DNA from 2 places in the Acidovorax bellezanensis genome. Region 2 is predicted to be linked to the other one. Evidence: riboswitches for the same ligand, from Rfam matches in the RefSeq annotation. Region 2 holds a riboswitch; the other holds the start of a gene.
The links. Region 2 has a riboswitch for S-adenosylhomocysteine ahead of ahcY (adenosylhomocysteinase). Riboswitches for the same ligand answer to the same signal wherever they lie in the genome.
Positions count from the first base shown of each region.

Region 1: another riboswitch for S-adenosylhomocysteine. It lies ahead of metH (methionine synthase); the one in region 2 lies ahead of ahcY (adenosylhomocysteinase).

Region 1 covers NZ_JAODYH010000005.1:138,814-146,505, forward strand. Annotated here, with positions in the region: gene N0K08_RS12145 (histidine phosphatase family protein) at 1-1,058, shown strand, start outside; gene metH (methionine synthase) at 1,087-3,825, opposite strand; S-adenosyl-L-homocysteine riboswitch at 3,853-3,946, opposite strand; gene N0K08_RS12155 (CoA-acylating methylmalonate-semialdehyde dehydrogenase) at 4,006-5,529, opposite strand; gene N0K08_RS12160 (LysR family transcriptional regulator) at 5,642-6,613, shown strand; gene N0K08_RS12165 (tripartite tricarboxylate transporter substrate binding protein) at 6,723-7,692, opposite strand, start outside.
Region 2 covers NZ_JAODYH010000017.1:74,521-82,212, forward strand. Annotated here, with positions in the region: gene N0K08_RS21335 (cytochrome P450) at 1-539, shown strand, start outside; gene N0K08_RS21340 (MFS transporter) at 605-1,834, shown strand; S-adenosyl-L-homocysteine riboswitch at 1,881-1,996, shown strand; gene ahcY (adenosylhomocysteinase) at 2,063-3,493, shown strand; gene N0K08_RS21350 (TlyA family RNA methyltransferase) at 3,722-4,504, shown strand; gene metF (methylenetetrahydrofolate reductase [NAD(P)H]) at 4,501-5,340, shown strand; gene N0K08_RS21360 (septal ring lytic transglycosylase RlpA family protein) at 5,393-6,151, shown strand; gene N0K08_RS21365 (23S rRNA (adenine(2030)-N(6))-methyltransferase RlmJ) at 6,258-7,124, opposite strand; gene rplM (50S ribosomal protein L13) at 7,391-7,692, shown strand, end outside.

The sequences.
Region 1 (7,692 bases), on a different contig from region 2:
CCGTCGAAAAGCAAGGAAGCCGGAAGATCGTCGTGGCGTCTTCCGGCAAGGGGCGGGCAGTGGACAGCGCAGGTTTCTTTGTGGAGGGGATCAAAACCGCACGCCCTGGGCTGGTCTCGGCACTGAACTCTCCCGTCGCCGAGGTAGATCGATTTGCCCTGTATTTCCACAAGCTGGATGCCAGCTCCGATCCGACGAACGCCCCGGGTCGCGCCCAGGTTCTCAGCGACAGCCAGGGCTACCGGCACTACCTCAAGAAAGATGCTGAACTGCGCGCTGCGCTCGCGCAGTTGAAGCAAGCGCCGGAAATCAAGGCGGCAGCGCGCGTGGTGCTCCGCCGATTGTTCAAGGATGAATTCGTCGACAGACTGGAGCGCCATGGCTATAGCTTCACCAACTCCGGCACTCTGACCTTTTCCAGTGATGACGGCGCATTCACGTCCACATTGACTGGCAACCAGAAGGCCAGCATAGAAAGTGCGGTCGACGCGGCGCACGCCATCTACGACCTGTACGCCATCGCGCCGGCCTTGCGCAATGAGATCGCCGTGGATTTCATCCCGTACATGCCTGCGAGCCAGGCCGCCGTGTTTGCCGGACTGAACGACGCAGTGAATTTCTACAAGAAAGGTCCGGGTATCGCCGAGAAAGGGAAAGTCACCTTCGCCATGGCGCAGCTGCTGGCCGATGACTTCTTCGCGGAAGTGGATGCGATTGCCAAGGGCGACTACCGTCATGCGGCGAAATTGCGTTTCGCCCATGCGGAGACGGTCATCCCCCTGGTTTCACTGCTGCAACTCAAAGGCATGTCCGATCAGCAGCCGCTCTCCACGCTCTACAGCTATGCCGGCAATTCCTGGCGCGGAGAAGTGGTGAGTCCCATGGCGTCAAACATGCAATGGGATGTTTATCAAAACAGCGCCGGTCGCCTGATCGTGAAGTTGCTCTTCAACGAGAAAGAGGCGGATTTCAAGACGGAATGCGACCGGGCCAAGCTGAGCGGAACCCAGTCTTTCTACGATTTTCAGGGCCTGAAGGCGTGCTACGCCAAGCCATAGGCGGGGCTTGGCGCAGAGCGCGGCCGGATCAGGCCAGATTCGGCGCCAGCAGACTGCGCAACTCGGCTTCGTCCATACCCCGGCGCTTGGCCATGTCGATCAACTGATCGTCGCCGATCTGGCCCACGTTGAAGTAGGCCGCATCGGGGTGGCCCAGGTAGAAGCCGCTGACGCTGGATGCGGGCATCATCGCCAGGCTTTCGGTCAGGGTCATGCCGATGTCGGGACACTGCAGCGTCTCGAACAGCGCGATCTTGGCGCTGTGGTCGGGGCAGGCCGGGTAGCCTGGCGCGGGGCGTATGCCCAGGTACTTTTCCTTGATCAGCTCGGCGTTGCTCAAGGCTTCACCCGGCGCATAGCCCCAGAGGTCGGTGCGCACGCGCAGGTGCAGGCACTCGGCAAAAGCCTCGGCCAGTCGGTCGGCCAGTGACTTGAACAAAATGCCCGAGTAGTCGTCGAGCTGGTCGATGAACTCCTGCTCCTTCTTCTCCATGCCCAGGCCCGCCGTGACGGCGAACAGACCCGCGTAATCCTTGATGCCGCTGTCCTTGGGCGCGACGAAGTCCGACAGGCAGCGGCTGGGGCGCATCACGCCGTCCACGGCCTGCTTTTCGGTCTGCTGGCGCATGCCATACCAGGTCAGCAGCACTTCGCTGCGGCTGTCGTCGGTGTAGAACTCGATGTCGTCGCCTACGCTGTTGGCCGGGTACAAGCCGATCACGCCGTTGGCCGAGAGCCAGCGTCCGCTGATGATCTTCTGCAGCATGGCCTGGCCGTCGGCCATGACCTTGCGCGCTTCCTCGCCGACGATGGCGTCGTTGAGAATCGCCGGATAGGGGCCGGCCAGATCCCAGGTCTGGAAGAACGGGCCCCAGTCAATGAAACGCGCGATCTCGTTCAGATCGAAGTTCCTGAACACGCGCCGGCCCAGCGCCCGGGGCGCAGCCGGCACGCGCGTGAAATCGAGCTTGGCGGCATTGGCGCGCACCTTGGCCAGCGGCCACATCGGCACCTGCTTGCGGTTGGCATGCTGCTGGCGCACCTTGTCGTAGTCGGCTTGCAGCGTGTCCAGGTACTCCTGCAGACCGTCGCCCAGCAGGCTTTGCGCCACGCCCACGCTGCGCGAAGCGTCGGGCACGTAGATCACCGGGCCGTCGTACTTGGGCGCGATCTTCACCGCCGTGTGCACGCGCGAGCAGGTCGCGCCGCCGATCAGCAGCGGCATCTGGCGGTCGCGGAAGTACGGGTCCTTCTGCATTTCGCCGGCCACGTACTGCATCTCCTCGAGGCTGGGCGTGATCAGGCCCGACAGGCCGATGATGTCCGCGCCCTCTTCCTTGGCCTTGGCCAGGATTTCATGGCAGGGCACCATCACGCCCATGTTGACCACTTCGAAGTTGTTGCACTGCAAGACCACGGTGACGATGTTCTTGCCGATGTCGTGCACGTCGCCCTTGACGGTGGCGATGACGATCTTGCCCTTGGAGCGAACGTCCTGGCCCGCGGCCTGCTGCTGGCGTTTCTCTTCCTCGATGTAGGGCACGAGGTGGGCCACGGCCTGCTTCATCACGCGCGCCGACTTGACCACCTGGGGCAGGAACATCTTGCCCGCGCCGAACAGGTCGCCGACCACGTTCATGCCGGCCATCAGCGGGCCTTCGATCACGTGCAGCGGACGGCCGCCGCGCGCCAGCACTTCCTGGTAGGCCTCTTCGGTGTCGACGGTGATGAAGTCGGTGATGCCGTGCACCAGCGAATGCGCCAGGCGCTGGGCCACGGTCACGGGGTGGTCGGGCGTGCCGCGCCATTCGAGGCGCTTGCTTTCGTCCTTGGCGCCGCTGCGCGCGGTTTCGGCGATCTCCACCAGGCGCTCGCCGGCGTCGGGGCGACGGTTGAGCACCACGTCCTCGACGCGCTCGCGCAGGATGGGCTCGATGTCGTCATAGACGCCGACCATGCCGGCGTTGACGATGCCCATGTCCATGCCCGCCTGGATGGCGTGGTACAGGAACACGGTGTGTATGGCTTCGCGCACCGGATCGTTGCCGCGGAAGGAGAAGGACACGTTGGACACGCCGCCCGAGACCTTGGCACCGGGCAGGTTCTGCTTGATCCAGCGCACGGCTTCGATGAAGTCGACGGCGTAGTTGTTGTGCTCTTCGATGCCGGTCGCCACGGCAAAGATGTTGGGATCGAAAATGATGTCTTCGGGCGGGAAACCGACTTCGTCGACCAGGATGCGGTAGGCGCGCTCGCAGATCTCGGTCTTGCGCGCGAAGGTATCGGCCTGGCCTTTTTCGTCAAACGCCATGACCACGGCGGCGGCGCCGTAGCGCTTGACCAGCTTGGCCTGCTGCTTGAACTGCTCCACGCCCTCTTTCATCGAGATGGAGTTGACGATGCCCTTGCCCTGGATGCAGCGCAGGCCGGCTTCGATCACGGCCCACTTGGACGAGTCGACCATGATGGGCACGCGGGCGATGTCGGGCTCGGAGGCGATCAGGTTCAGGAAACGCACCATCGCCGCCTGGCTGTCGAGCATGGCTTCGTCCATGTTGACGTCGATCACCTGGGCGCCGTTTTCCACCTGCTGGCGCGCGACGGCCAGCGCATCCTCGAACTGGCCGTTGAGGATCAGGCGCGCAAAGGCCTTGGAGCCGGTGACATTGGTGCGCTCGCCGATATTGACGAACAGCGTGTCCTCTCCGACAAACACGGGCTCGAGGCCCGACAGACGCATGGGGGGAAGAGAAACTTCAGACGACATACAGCTCACCTGCTCAAAACTAGGGCAATCAGGTGAGCGTCGTTGCGGGAAAGAGGACACCAAGCCTGACGACAAGACCGGCCCAAGGGCCGGCCCCGTCGCTGCAACGCTCCTTGGGGTCAGGCGGGCATTTTAACGGTGCCGCGCGCCGCTTGCACCCATGCCCCTTGCGCAGGTGTTTTACTTCGCTGTCGGCATGACGAATTCAGCGCCCTTGCCTATGCTTTCGGGCCAGCGCTGCATGATGCTCTTTTGCTTGGTGTAGAAGCGCACGCCTTCCTCGCCGTAGGCATGCATGTCGCCGAACAGGCTCTTCTTCCAGCCGCCAAAACCCTGCCAGGCCATGGGCACGGGAATCGGCACGTTGATGCCGACCATGCCCACCTGGATGCGGCGGCCGAACTCGCGCGCCACGTTGCCGTCGCGTGTGAAACAGGCCACGCCGTTGCCGAACTCATGGGCGTTGACCAGGTCCACGGCCTGGACGAAGTCGGGCACGCGCACGCAGGCCAGCACCGGACCGAAGATCTCTTCCTTGTAGATGCGCATCTCGGGCGTCACATGGTCGAACAGCGTGCCGCCCAGCCAGAAGCCCTGGTCGCAGCCCGCGCCCGCCTTGGCACCGTCGAAGCCCCGGCCGTCGACCAGCAGGTGCGCGCCTTCCTGCTCGCCGGAAGCGATGTAGCCGGCAATGCGTTCCAGCGCCGCACGCGACACGATGGGGCCCATTTCGGCGTCCAGGTTCTCGCCATCGAGCACCTTGAGCGTCTTCGTGCGCTCGACCAGCTTGGCCACGACCTTGTCGGCCACGTCGCCGACCAGCACGGCCACGCTGATCGCCATGCAGCGCTCGCCGGCCGAGCCGTAGCCCGCGCCGATCAGCGCGTCGACCACCTGGTCGATGTCGGCATCGGGCATGACCACCATGTGGTTCTTGGCACCGCCCAGGGCCTGCACGCGCTTGCCCAGACGGGCGCCGGTTTCGTAGATGTAGTTGGCGATGGGCGTGGAGCCGACGAAGCTCACAGCCTTGACGTCGGGGTGCTCGATCAGCGCGTCCACGGCTTCCTTGTCGCCCTGGACCACGTTGAACACGCCGTCGGGCAGGCCGGCCTTCTTCAGCAGCTCGGCCATCATCAGCGACGCGGTCGGGTCGGTGGGGCTGGGCTTGAGCACGAAAGTATTGCCCGCGGCGATCGCCACCGGGAACATCCACATCGGCACCATCACCGGGAAGTTGAACGGCGTGATGCCGGCCACGACGCCCAGGGGCTGGCGCAGCGTCCAGTTGTCCATGCCCGTCGACACCTGTTCGGTGAAGTCACCCTTGAGCAGCTGGGGAATGCCGCAGGCGAATTCGATGATGTCGATGCCGCGTGCGACTTCGCCCTGGGCGTCGGTGAACACCTTGCCGTGCTCGGCGGTGATGGCGTGCGCGAGTTCGTCCTTGTGCTGGTTGACCAGCTCCAGGAACTTGAACATCACGCGGGCCCGGCGGATCGGCGGCGTATCGGCCCAGGCGGGAAAGGCGGCAGCGGCCGAGGCCACGGCGGCATCCACATCAGCGCGGTTGGCCAGCGCCACGGCACCGGTCACGGCACCGGTTGCGGGGTTGGTCACAGGCTGCGTGCGCAGGCTGTTGCCGGCCACGCGCTGGCCGTGGATGAAGTGGGCGATGGAGGCCGTGGAGATGGCTGCGTTCATGGAAGGAATCCTTGGGTCGTCGGTGAACAATGGCCAAAGTGTAGGCAAGGCCCTGCGCGCTGCCCAGTCCTCTGGGATGAATTGATTGTTTAAATTAGTGAACAATGGCGCCATGAATTCCAACGATGCACTGAAAACCGAACAGCTCTGGTCGCACCTCTGGTGGCTGGTGGTGCTGGAGCAGCAGGGCAGCTTCACGGCCGCGGCCGCGCGCCTGGGCGTGAGCAAGGCTGCGGTGAGCCAGCACATCGCGGGGCTGGAGCGCGCGGCCGGCGTGCCGCTGGTGCGGCGCACCACGCGCTCCATGCTGCTGACCGACGCGGGCCGCCACCTGGTGCAGGACACGCGCGACGCCTTTGCCCAGATTGCCGGCAGCTTTTCCCAGGTGCGCGACCTGGCCGATGCGCCACGCGGCAGCCTGCGCGTCACGGCGCCCGTGGCGCTGGCGCGCCAGCACCTGGTGCCGCGGCTGCCGGATTTTCTCGACCGCTACCCCGACATCCAGCTCGAACTCGATCTGTCCGACCAGTTGCGCCCGCTGTCGCAGGACGGCCTGGACCTGGCCATACGCCACACCAGCACGCCGCCCGACAACCATGTGGCCTGGGCGCTGTGCAGCAGCCATTCATTGCTGGTCGCGAGCCAGGCCTACCTGGAGCGCCACGGCCCCACGCCCAGCACCCCCGAGGACCTGCGCCAGCACCGCTGCCTGCACTACCCACGCGGCCACGAAGCCGCGGCCTGGACCTTGCAACGCCTGGGCCGGGGCGCACGCGCCAGCACCACCGTGCCCGTCAGCGGCCCGTTGGTGGCCAACAACAGCGAAGCCCTGCGCGACGCGGCCATCGCCGGCCTGGGGATTGCGCTGGTGCCCGATTTCAGCGCCCAGGCGGCGCTCGCCTCGGGCCAGCTGGTGCAGGTGCTGCCGCAGTGGCGCCCCGTGGGCGCGTTCAGCCCGACGATCTACGCCATGCGCCCCTATTCAGCCCATGTGCCGCGCGCCGTGGCGGTGTTCGTGGAGTGGCTGCGCGCGGAGTTCGCAAAGGGATTTGCGCCAGGCGCACCCACCTCAAACAGCCTTTGAAACTGGCGTGCCCCAACTCAGGGGCACCGAGCAAGGGCCGCCCCGCAGCGAAGGTGCCGTCCCCCTCGAGGGGGAAGCCGCGGAAGCGGCTCAGGGGGTGCCTACATGTTCAGGCTTTGATACCCAGCTTGTTCACCAGCTGCTTGAACGTTGCGTTGTCGCGCGCAATCACTTCGAGGAAGGCCGGCTGGTCCAGATAGCCTTCGCCCATGTTCTGCTTGGCCATGGTGGCGCGCAGCTCGGGCTCCTGCAGCGTGCGCGCCATGACGGTGCGCAGCTGCTGGATGATTTCGGGCGGCGTGTTCTTCGGCGCCGCCAGACCGCGCCAGCCGCCGATCACCAGGTCGATGCCGCGCTCCTTGAGCGTGGGCACCTGCTCCCAGCCCGCCTGGATGCGCTTGTCGCCCATGATGGCCAGGGCCCGGATCTTGCCCGCGGCCACGTAGGTCGCGACTTCCACCGGCGTCACCGCCACGGCTTCGATGTGGCCGCCCAGCAGATCCAGCACGGCCGGATTGGCGCCGCGGTAAGGCAGGTGGTTGAATTGCACGCCGGCCTTGTCTTCGAGCGCCGCCGCCGCCAGATGGCCCAGCGAGCCCGGGCCGGCATTGCCTATGCGCACGCCGCCCGGGTTCTTCTTCGCCGCGGCGAGAAAATCTTCCACGGTCTTGAACGGCGAATCCGCGCGCACGGCAATCGCTGCCGGGTCGGCGTTCAGGCGCGCAATCGGCTGCACGTCGTCCGAAGTGATCTTGGTCACGCCCATGTGCGGAATCATGGTCATTTCCACGGTGATGATGGCCAGCTTGTAGCCATCGGGCTTGGCGGCCGCGAGCTCGGACCAGCCGACGGCGCCGCTCGCCCCCGCGCGGTTCATCACGATCACGCTCTGCGGAAAATGCTTGCGCATGGTTTCGCCCATGGCGCGTGCCAGCACGTCGGTGCCGCCTCCGGCCGCAAACGGCACGATCAGTTCGACGGGGCGCTGGGGATAGGACGCGGTTTGCGCCCAGGCGGGCAGGCTGGAAGCGGCAGCCAGGGCGGCCAGATGGCGGCCGAAGCCGCGGCGGTGCATGGAA
Region 2 (7,692 bases):
TCTTCTATTGGCTGGGACGCGAACCGGCGGTGTTCGCGCGCGTCGCGCAGGAGATCGAGGCCTTGGGGCCCGAGCCCGCGCCCGAAGCGCTGGCGGCCCTGCCTTATCTCGACCTGGTGTGCAAGGAGTGTCTGCGCCTTTATCCGCCGGTCGTCGATCCGGCGCGTGTCGTGCGCGCACCGTTCGAGCTGCTGGGCTATACGATTCCAGCGGGCGAAGTGCTGCGCGCTTCGAGTGCGCTGCTGCATTCCCGACCCGAGCTCTACCCCGAGCCCCAGCGCTTTTGGCCCGAGCGCTTCCTGGAGCGCAAGTATTCGCCGTTCGAGTACATCCCTTTCGGCGGCGGGGCGCGCCGCTGCCTGGGTGCGGCCTTTGCCATGTACGAGTTGAAGGTCGTGGTCGCCACCATTCTGCACAGCCATCGCCTGCGCTTGCTCGACACGGGGCCCGTCGCGCACGCCCGCCGCGCGCTGAGTCTGGGGCCGCGCGGAGGCATTGCCATGGTCGTGGAGGAGCGGCGGCGGCCGGCATGGGGGTAAACGCGAACCCGGCCGAGGTGTTGCGCTGCACAATCGGTGGGTCCGTCCTCTTCGTTGCTCAGGCCATGTCTACCCTTTCCCCCAGCGCCGCGCCGCCAGTTCCTGGGGCCGTGCGCGGCTCGCCAGCCTACCGCCGCATCAGCCTGGCGCTGTTTCTCGCGGGCTTTGCGACTTTTTCCCTGCTGTACTGCGTGCAGGCGCTGCTGCCGGCCTTCGTCGCCCACTTCGGCGTGACGCCCGCGGCCAGCGCCTTGTCGCTGTCGCTGAGCACGGGCTGCCTGGCGGTGTCCATCGTGCTGGCCGGGGCCTTGTCCGAAGGCTTGGGGCGGCGCGGCCTGATGTTCGTGTCCATGCTGCTGGCCGGTCTGTGCAATCTGTTCGCGGCGTTCGCGCCCAGCTGGGAGGCGCTGCTGGTGGCGCGGGCGCTCGAAGGCTTCTTGCTCGGCGGCGTGCCGGCCGTGGCCATGGCCTATCTTTCGGAAGAAATCGAGCCCCAGGGTCTGGGCTTTGCCATGGGCCTGTATGTCGGCGGCTCGGCGCTGGGCGGCATGCTGGGGCGCGTGGCGGTGAGCGTCATGACCGAATACTGGGACTGGCACGTGGCGCTGGCCGCGCTGAGCCTGGTCAATGTGCTGGCGGCCCTGGGCTTTTACGCCTTGCTGCCGGCGTCGCGCAATTTCTCCCGCAAGGCCGGCTTGGGCGCCGCCTACCACCTGCAGGCCTGGGCCCGCCATCTGGCGCAGCCGGGCCTGCTGTGCCTGTTCCTGATCGGCTTCGGGCTGATGGGCGTGTTCGTCAGCATCTACAACTACGTCGGCTTTCTGCTCGGCGGCTCGCCCTATGCGCTGAGTCCGCTGCAGATCAGCCATGTGTTCTATGCCTACCTGTTCGGCGTGGTGGCGTCGCCGCTGGGCGGCGCGCTGGCCGATCGCCTGGGGCGCGGGCCGGTGCTGCTCGGCGGCGTGGGGCTGATGGCGCTGGGCCTGGTGCTGACATTGTTGTCGGCGCTGGCCGGGATCATCACCGGCATCGTGCTGCTGACCATAGGCTTTTTCATGGCCCATTCCGTGGCCAGCAGCTGGGTGGGTCGCCTGGCGAAGCAGGCCAAGGGCCATGCGTCGTCGCTGTACCTGCTGGGCTACTACCTGGGTTCCAGCCTGCTGGGCGCGGGCAGCGGCTGGTTCCTGCAGCGGACCGGCTGGTCGGGGCTGGTGGCCTGCATGCTGGCGCTGCTCGCCGGAGTGTGGGTGTTGGCGCTGCGGGTGAAGAAGTTACATCCGTTGCTTACCCGCTAACGTCCCGCGCTGGTCAATGGCATGGCCTTTTTTTGTACAATACGCGTTTTCCGAGGAGCGTTGCAGCGCAACCCCGCACCGGTTCGGTGTCTGGCGGTGCGTGAGGCTCGGAACCCGCCTGTGGCCCTGCGGCCCCGGCGTTCGCAACGACGCTCGCCCACGTCGTCTGTGCGGTGAGTGCCTTCCCCCAGAGCGTGGTTTTTTCAGATATCCGAGACGGAGAAAACCATGAACGCAGCTGTTCCCATGACCCCTGTTGAGTCGGCCATTGCCGACATTTCCCTGGCCAGCTGGGGCCACAAGGAAATCCGCATCGCCGAGACCGAAATGCCCGGTCTGATGGCGATCCGCGAAGAATTCGCCGCCGCCCAGCCGCTCAAGGGCGCGCGCATCACAGGTTCGCTGCACATGACCATCCAGACGGCCGTGCTGATCGAGACGCTGCAGGCCCTGGGCGCGCAAGTGCGCTGGGCATCGTGCAACATCTTCTCGACGCAGGACCATGCAGCCGCGGCCATCGCCGACGGCGGCACGCCGGTGTTCGCCATCAAGGGCGAGTCGCTGGCCGACTACTGGGACTACACCCACCGCATCTTCGACTTCGGCCCCAAGGGCAGCGAAGGCGAAGGCCCGAACATGATCCTCGACGATGGCGGCGATGCCACCATGCTGATGCATCTGGGCCAGAAGGCCGAGAAGGACTTGTCCGTGCTGGCCGACCCCGGCAGCGAGGAAGAAGTCATCATGTTCGCCGCGATCAAGGCCAAGCTGGCCCAGGACGGCACCTGGTACACCCGCAAGTCGGCGCAAATCATCGGCGTGACCGAGGAAACCACCACCGGCGTGCACCGCCTCAATGAAATGTCGGCCAAGGGCACGCTGCTGTTCCGCGCCATCAACGTCAACGATTCGGTGACCAAGAGCAAGTTCGACAACCTGTACGGCTGCCGCGAATCGCTGGTCGACGGCATCAAGCGTGCCACCGACGTGATGATCGCCGGCAAGGTCGCCGTGGTCGCCGGTTACGGTGACGTGGGCAAGGGCTGCGCCCAGGCCCTGCGCGCTCTGAGCGCCCAGGTCTGGGTGACCGAAATCGATCCCATCAACGCCCTGCAGGCCGCGATGGAAGGCTACAAGGTCGTGACCATGGAGTGGGCAGCCGACAAGGCCGACATCTTCGTCACCACCACCGGCAACCGCGACATCATCCGCCACGAGCACATGCTGGCGATGAAGGACCAGGCCATCGTCTGCAACATCGGTCACTTCGACAATGAAATCGATGTCGCCTCGATCGAAAAGTATGAGTGGGAAGAAATCAAGCCCCAGGTCGACCACATCAAGTTCCCCGACGGCAAGAAGATCATTCTGCTGGCCAAGGGCCGCCTGGTGAACCTGGGCTGCGCCACCGGCCACCCCAGCTTTGTGATGAGCGCCTCCTTCGCCAACCAGACCATCGCCCAGATCGAGCTGTTCACCAAGCCCGACGCCTATGCAGTCGGCAAGGTCTACGTGCTGCCCAAGCTGTTGGATGAAAAGGTCGCCCGCCTGCACCTGAAGAAGGTCGGCGCGATGCTGACCGAACTCACCGAAGGCCAGGCTGCCTACATCGGCGTCTCGACGCAAGGCCCTTACAAGCCCGACACATACCGGTATTGAGGTACCCCCTGAGCGGTTTACACCGCTTCCCCCTCTCAACCTGCGGTGGAGGGGGACGGCAGCCTCGGTGCGGGGCGGCCCTTCCTCGCTGCCCCTTTGTTGGGTCATGCCAGTTTTGTAAGCTGTGCGTGGTGCGAGCGCCATGAATGTTTTTTCGCCCCCTCGGGGGCACTGTGCCGGTGGTCTGTGACTGTCGGCGGCGATTTCTTTTTTGAGACGGATTTTTCCATGCGTGCCGATCAACTGCTTGTAGACAAGGGACTGGCCGCTTCGCGCGCGCAAGCCCAGCGCCTGATCGCCTCCGGCGTCGAGTGGCGTACCGCGGCCACCGGCCTGTGGCAGGCCATCAAGAAGAACAGCGAAGACCTCAGCGAAGATGCCGAGCTGCAGCTGCTCGACGTCTCCGCGGCGCGCTATGTGTCGCGCGGCGGCCTCAAGCTCGAAGGCGCGCTGGCTTCGTTCAAGGTCTCGGCCCAGGGCAAGTGGTGCCTGGACGTGGGCCAGTCCACGGGCGGTTTCACCGACTGTCTGCTGCAGCAGGGCGCCGAGCGCGTCGTGGGTGTGGACGTGGGCCATGACCAGCTGAACCTGACGCTGCGCGGCCATGAGAAAATCATCTGCCTGGAGCGCGTCAACGCGCGCACGCTGGATGTGGACACGCTGGTCGAAGCCGGAGCGTTCGACGACGCCCCTGACGATTCCCAGCAATTCGACCTGATCGTTGGCGACCTGTCCTTCATCTCGCAAACGCTGGTGCTGCCGGCCGTGGTGCCGTTCCTGGCGCCCGAAGGCGACTTGGTGATGCTGGTCAAGCCCCAGTTCGAACTCCAGCCCGAGCACATCGGCAAGGGCGGCATGGTGCGCGACGCGGCGTCGTACGCCGTGGTGGAAAAGCGCATCCGTGAATGCATGGCCGAACTGGGCCTGGAAGTGCGCGGCTGGATCAACAGCCCGATCGCCGGCGGCGACGGCAACCGTGAATTCTTTGTCCACGCGCGGAGGAGCGCATGAGCCAGGCGACGACCTTTCCGATCAGCTTTGAGTTCTTCCCGCCCAAGACCCCTGAAGGCGCGGAAAAACTGCGCGGCGTGCGCCAGCAACTGGCGCCCCGCCGGCCCGAGTTCTGCTCGGTGACCTATGGCGCGGGCGGCTCGACCCAGTCGGGCACGTTCCGCCTGGTGCAGGAAATCCAGGCCGAAGGCATGAGCGCGGCTTCGCACTTTTCGTGCGTGGGCGCGACCCAGGCCTCGGTGCGTGCCGAGCTGCGCGAGCTGCAGGCCATGGGCATCCAGCGTCTCGTGGCCTTGCGTGGCGACCTGCCCAGCGGCTATGGCCTGGGCGGCGAGTTCCAGTACGCCAGCGACCTGGTGGCTTTCATCCGCAAGGAGTTTGACACCGCTTTCCACATCGAAGTCGCGGCCTACCCCGAAATGCACCCCCAGGCGCGCTCGCCCCAGGCCGACATGCAGGCGTTCGCCGCCAAGGTCCAGGCCGGCGCCGACTCGGCCATCACCCAGTACTTCTACAACGCGGATGCCTATTTCCGCTTTATCGACAGCGCCCGTGCGCTGGGCTTGGACATTCCGGTGGTACCGGGCATCATGCCCATCACCAGCTCGACCCAGTTGCTGCGCTTCTCGGATGCCTGCGGCGCTGAAATCCCGCGCTGGATCCGTTTGCGCCTGCAAAGCTATGGCGATGACACTGCTTCCATCAAGGCTTTTGGCCTGGAAGTGGTGAACGATTTGTGCGAACGTCTGCGCAGCCAGGGCGTGCCCAGCCTGCACTTCTACACCATGAATCAGAGCGCTGCGGTGTTGGCTATCTGCGATAGCCTGGGCTTGTAACCATTGCGGTCATGGCGTTGCGGCGCTGCGGCGGCCTCCACGGGAAGACTGTATGGATGAACGCAACTCCAGCCGCCGGCGGCTGAACCAATGGCTCAGCCTGGGTGCCTTGTCGCTGCTCGCGGCCTGCGCGCCCTTGCCCGTCACGCAGCCGGTCGATGGCGCGCCGCAATGCTTCGTGAGTGGCGGGGAGGTCGATGCCATGCCCCAGCCCTGTCCGGTGGAAACCGCTCCGGCCAAGCCGCGCAAGCCGACGCGTGCGCCCAAGCCGGCCGCGGCGCCAGCGGCCGAATCCGAGCCACAGGCACCGGCCGAGCCGTCCACCTCTTCGACCTATGAGCTGTCGCCACCGCGCGAAAGCGACCAGCAGGGCCTGGCGTCCTGGTATGGGCCGCAGTTCCATGGCCGGCGCACAGCCAGCGGCGAGCGTTTCGACAGCAAGGAGCTGACGGCCGCGCACCGCACACTGGCATTCGGCACGCGCGTCTGCGTGCGCAGCAGCATCACCGGCAAGGGCGTGGTGGTGCGCATCAATGACCGGGGCCCGTTCTCGGGCGGACGGGTGATCGACCTGAGCCAGGGCGCGGCCGAAGCGCTGGGCATGATTGGCCTGGGCATCAAGCCGGTGGAGCTGTGGCAGCTCGACGACGACGAGCGGGAGTGCCCGGAGGCGTTCGACGACCTTGGCAGTGCCAGCGCTGGCGCCGGCAGCAAGCGTTCAGCCCAAGGCAAGAAAACCATACGCAAGCCGGCGCCGGCGCGCAAACCCATCCAATCGATCAAGGCGCCGACGAAACCGCGCAAGCGCTGAAGAACCTGTCGGCCATGAAAAATGGCCCCCACGCTCCCCACTGCGTGTGGTTCGGCGATGAAAAAAGCCAGGCGCAGGCCTGGCTTTTTGCGGGGGCGCTGAACCTTCAGCCGCCCGACTCCAGCGTGAACGTGGCATTGCCGTCCTGGCCCAGCAGCTTGACCAGTTGGGGCATGGCCGGCTTGAGCAGCTCCTTGAGCTGGAACGGCGGGCTGACGATGAACATGCCGCTGGCGGGCAGGCCGCCGCGCTCGGACGTCTTGTTGCTCTTCACGGTGAGCGTCACGTGCAGCCAGCTCTTGCCGGCCTTGACGGCCAGGGTCTTGAGACGGCGCGGCAGATCGTGGGCTTCGGGGCGGGGAATGATGGGGTACCAGACCGCGTAAGTGCCGGTGGGGAAGCGCTTGAGGCTGTCGGCCACCATGTCGAGCACGCGGCCGTAGTCGGTCTTGATTTCGTAGCTGGGGTCGCACAGCAGCAGCGCGCGGCGCGCGACCGGCGGCAGGAATTTCTTGACGCCTTCGAAGCCGTCCTCGTGCAGCACGGCCAGCTGGCGGCCGGCGTCGAGCTGGGCGACATTGCCGGCCAGCGAGCGCATGTCGGTGGGGTGCAGTTCGAACAGCTTGAGCTTGTCGTGCGAACGCAGCAGGGCCTGGCTGATGAACGGCGAGCCCGGGTAGTTGCGGATGGCACCGCCCTGATTGAAGGAGCGCACCAGGGCCAGGTACTCCTGCAGTATGGGCGCGAGCTCCGCGGTCGGGGTCTCGGCGAGCTTGAGCACCCCTTCGCTGGCTTCGCCGCTCTTGCTGGCGTAGTCGCCGTCGAGGCGGTACAGGCCCGCGCCGGCGTGCGTATCCAGAACGGTCAAAGCCGCGTCTTTCTGCGTGAGGTATTGCAAAGTGGCAATCAACACCGAGTGCTTGAGCACGTCGGCGTGGTTACCCGCATGGAAGGCGTGGCGATAACTGAACATGGGGCAATGGTAACCAGCCGCAGCCGGGAGGCAAGATGGCGGGTCTTTGGAGTAAGACAGGTATTTTTGCATGGCTGCAACAGCCATGCAGGACAGGGGCCGCGCCATTTCGTATAATGGAGGGCTTCGCAGCGATTTTAAGGTCCCGCGGCGAAGTGTATTGCGGCATGTAGTGCCGCATGCATCGCCACCTAAGAGGCTTCCTTCAGAGAAGCGCCGACCGTGGAAAAGGACCGCCAAACCCTCTTATCGAAAAGAGAAAACTCATGTCTACATTCAGCGCAAAACCCGCTGAGGTGCAACACGAGTGGTTTGTGATTGACGCCACCGACAAGGTGCTCGGACGGGTAGCCAGCGAAGTTGCCCTCCGTCTGCGCGGCAAACACAAAGCCATTTACACACCTCACGTTGATACCGGCGATTTCATCGTCATCATCAACGCAGCCCAGCTCAAAGTGACTGGCACCAAGTCTTTGGACAAGGTGTACTACCGTCATTCCGGCTACCCGGGCGGCATCACTGCCACGAACTTCCGTGATATGCAGTCGAAGCACCCAGGTCGTGCTCT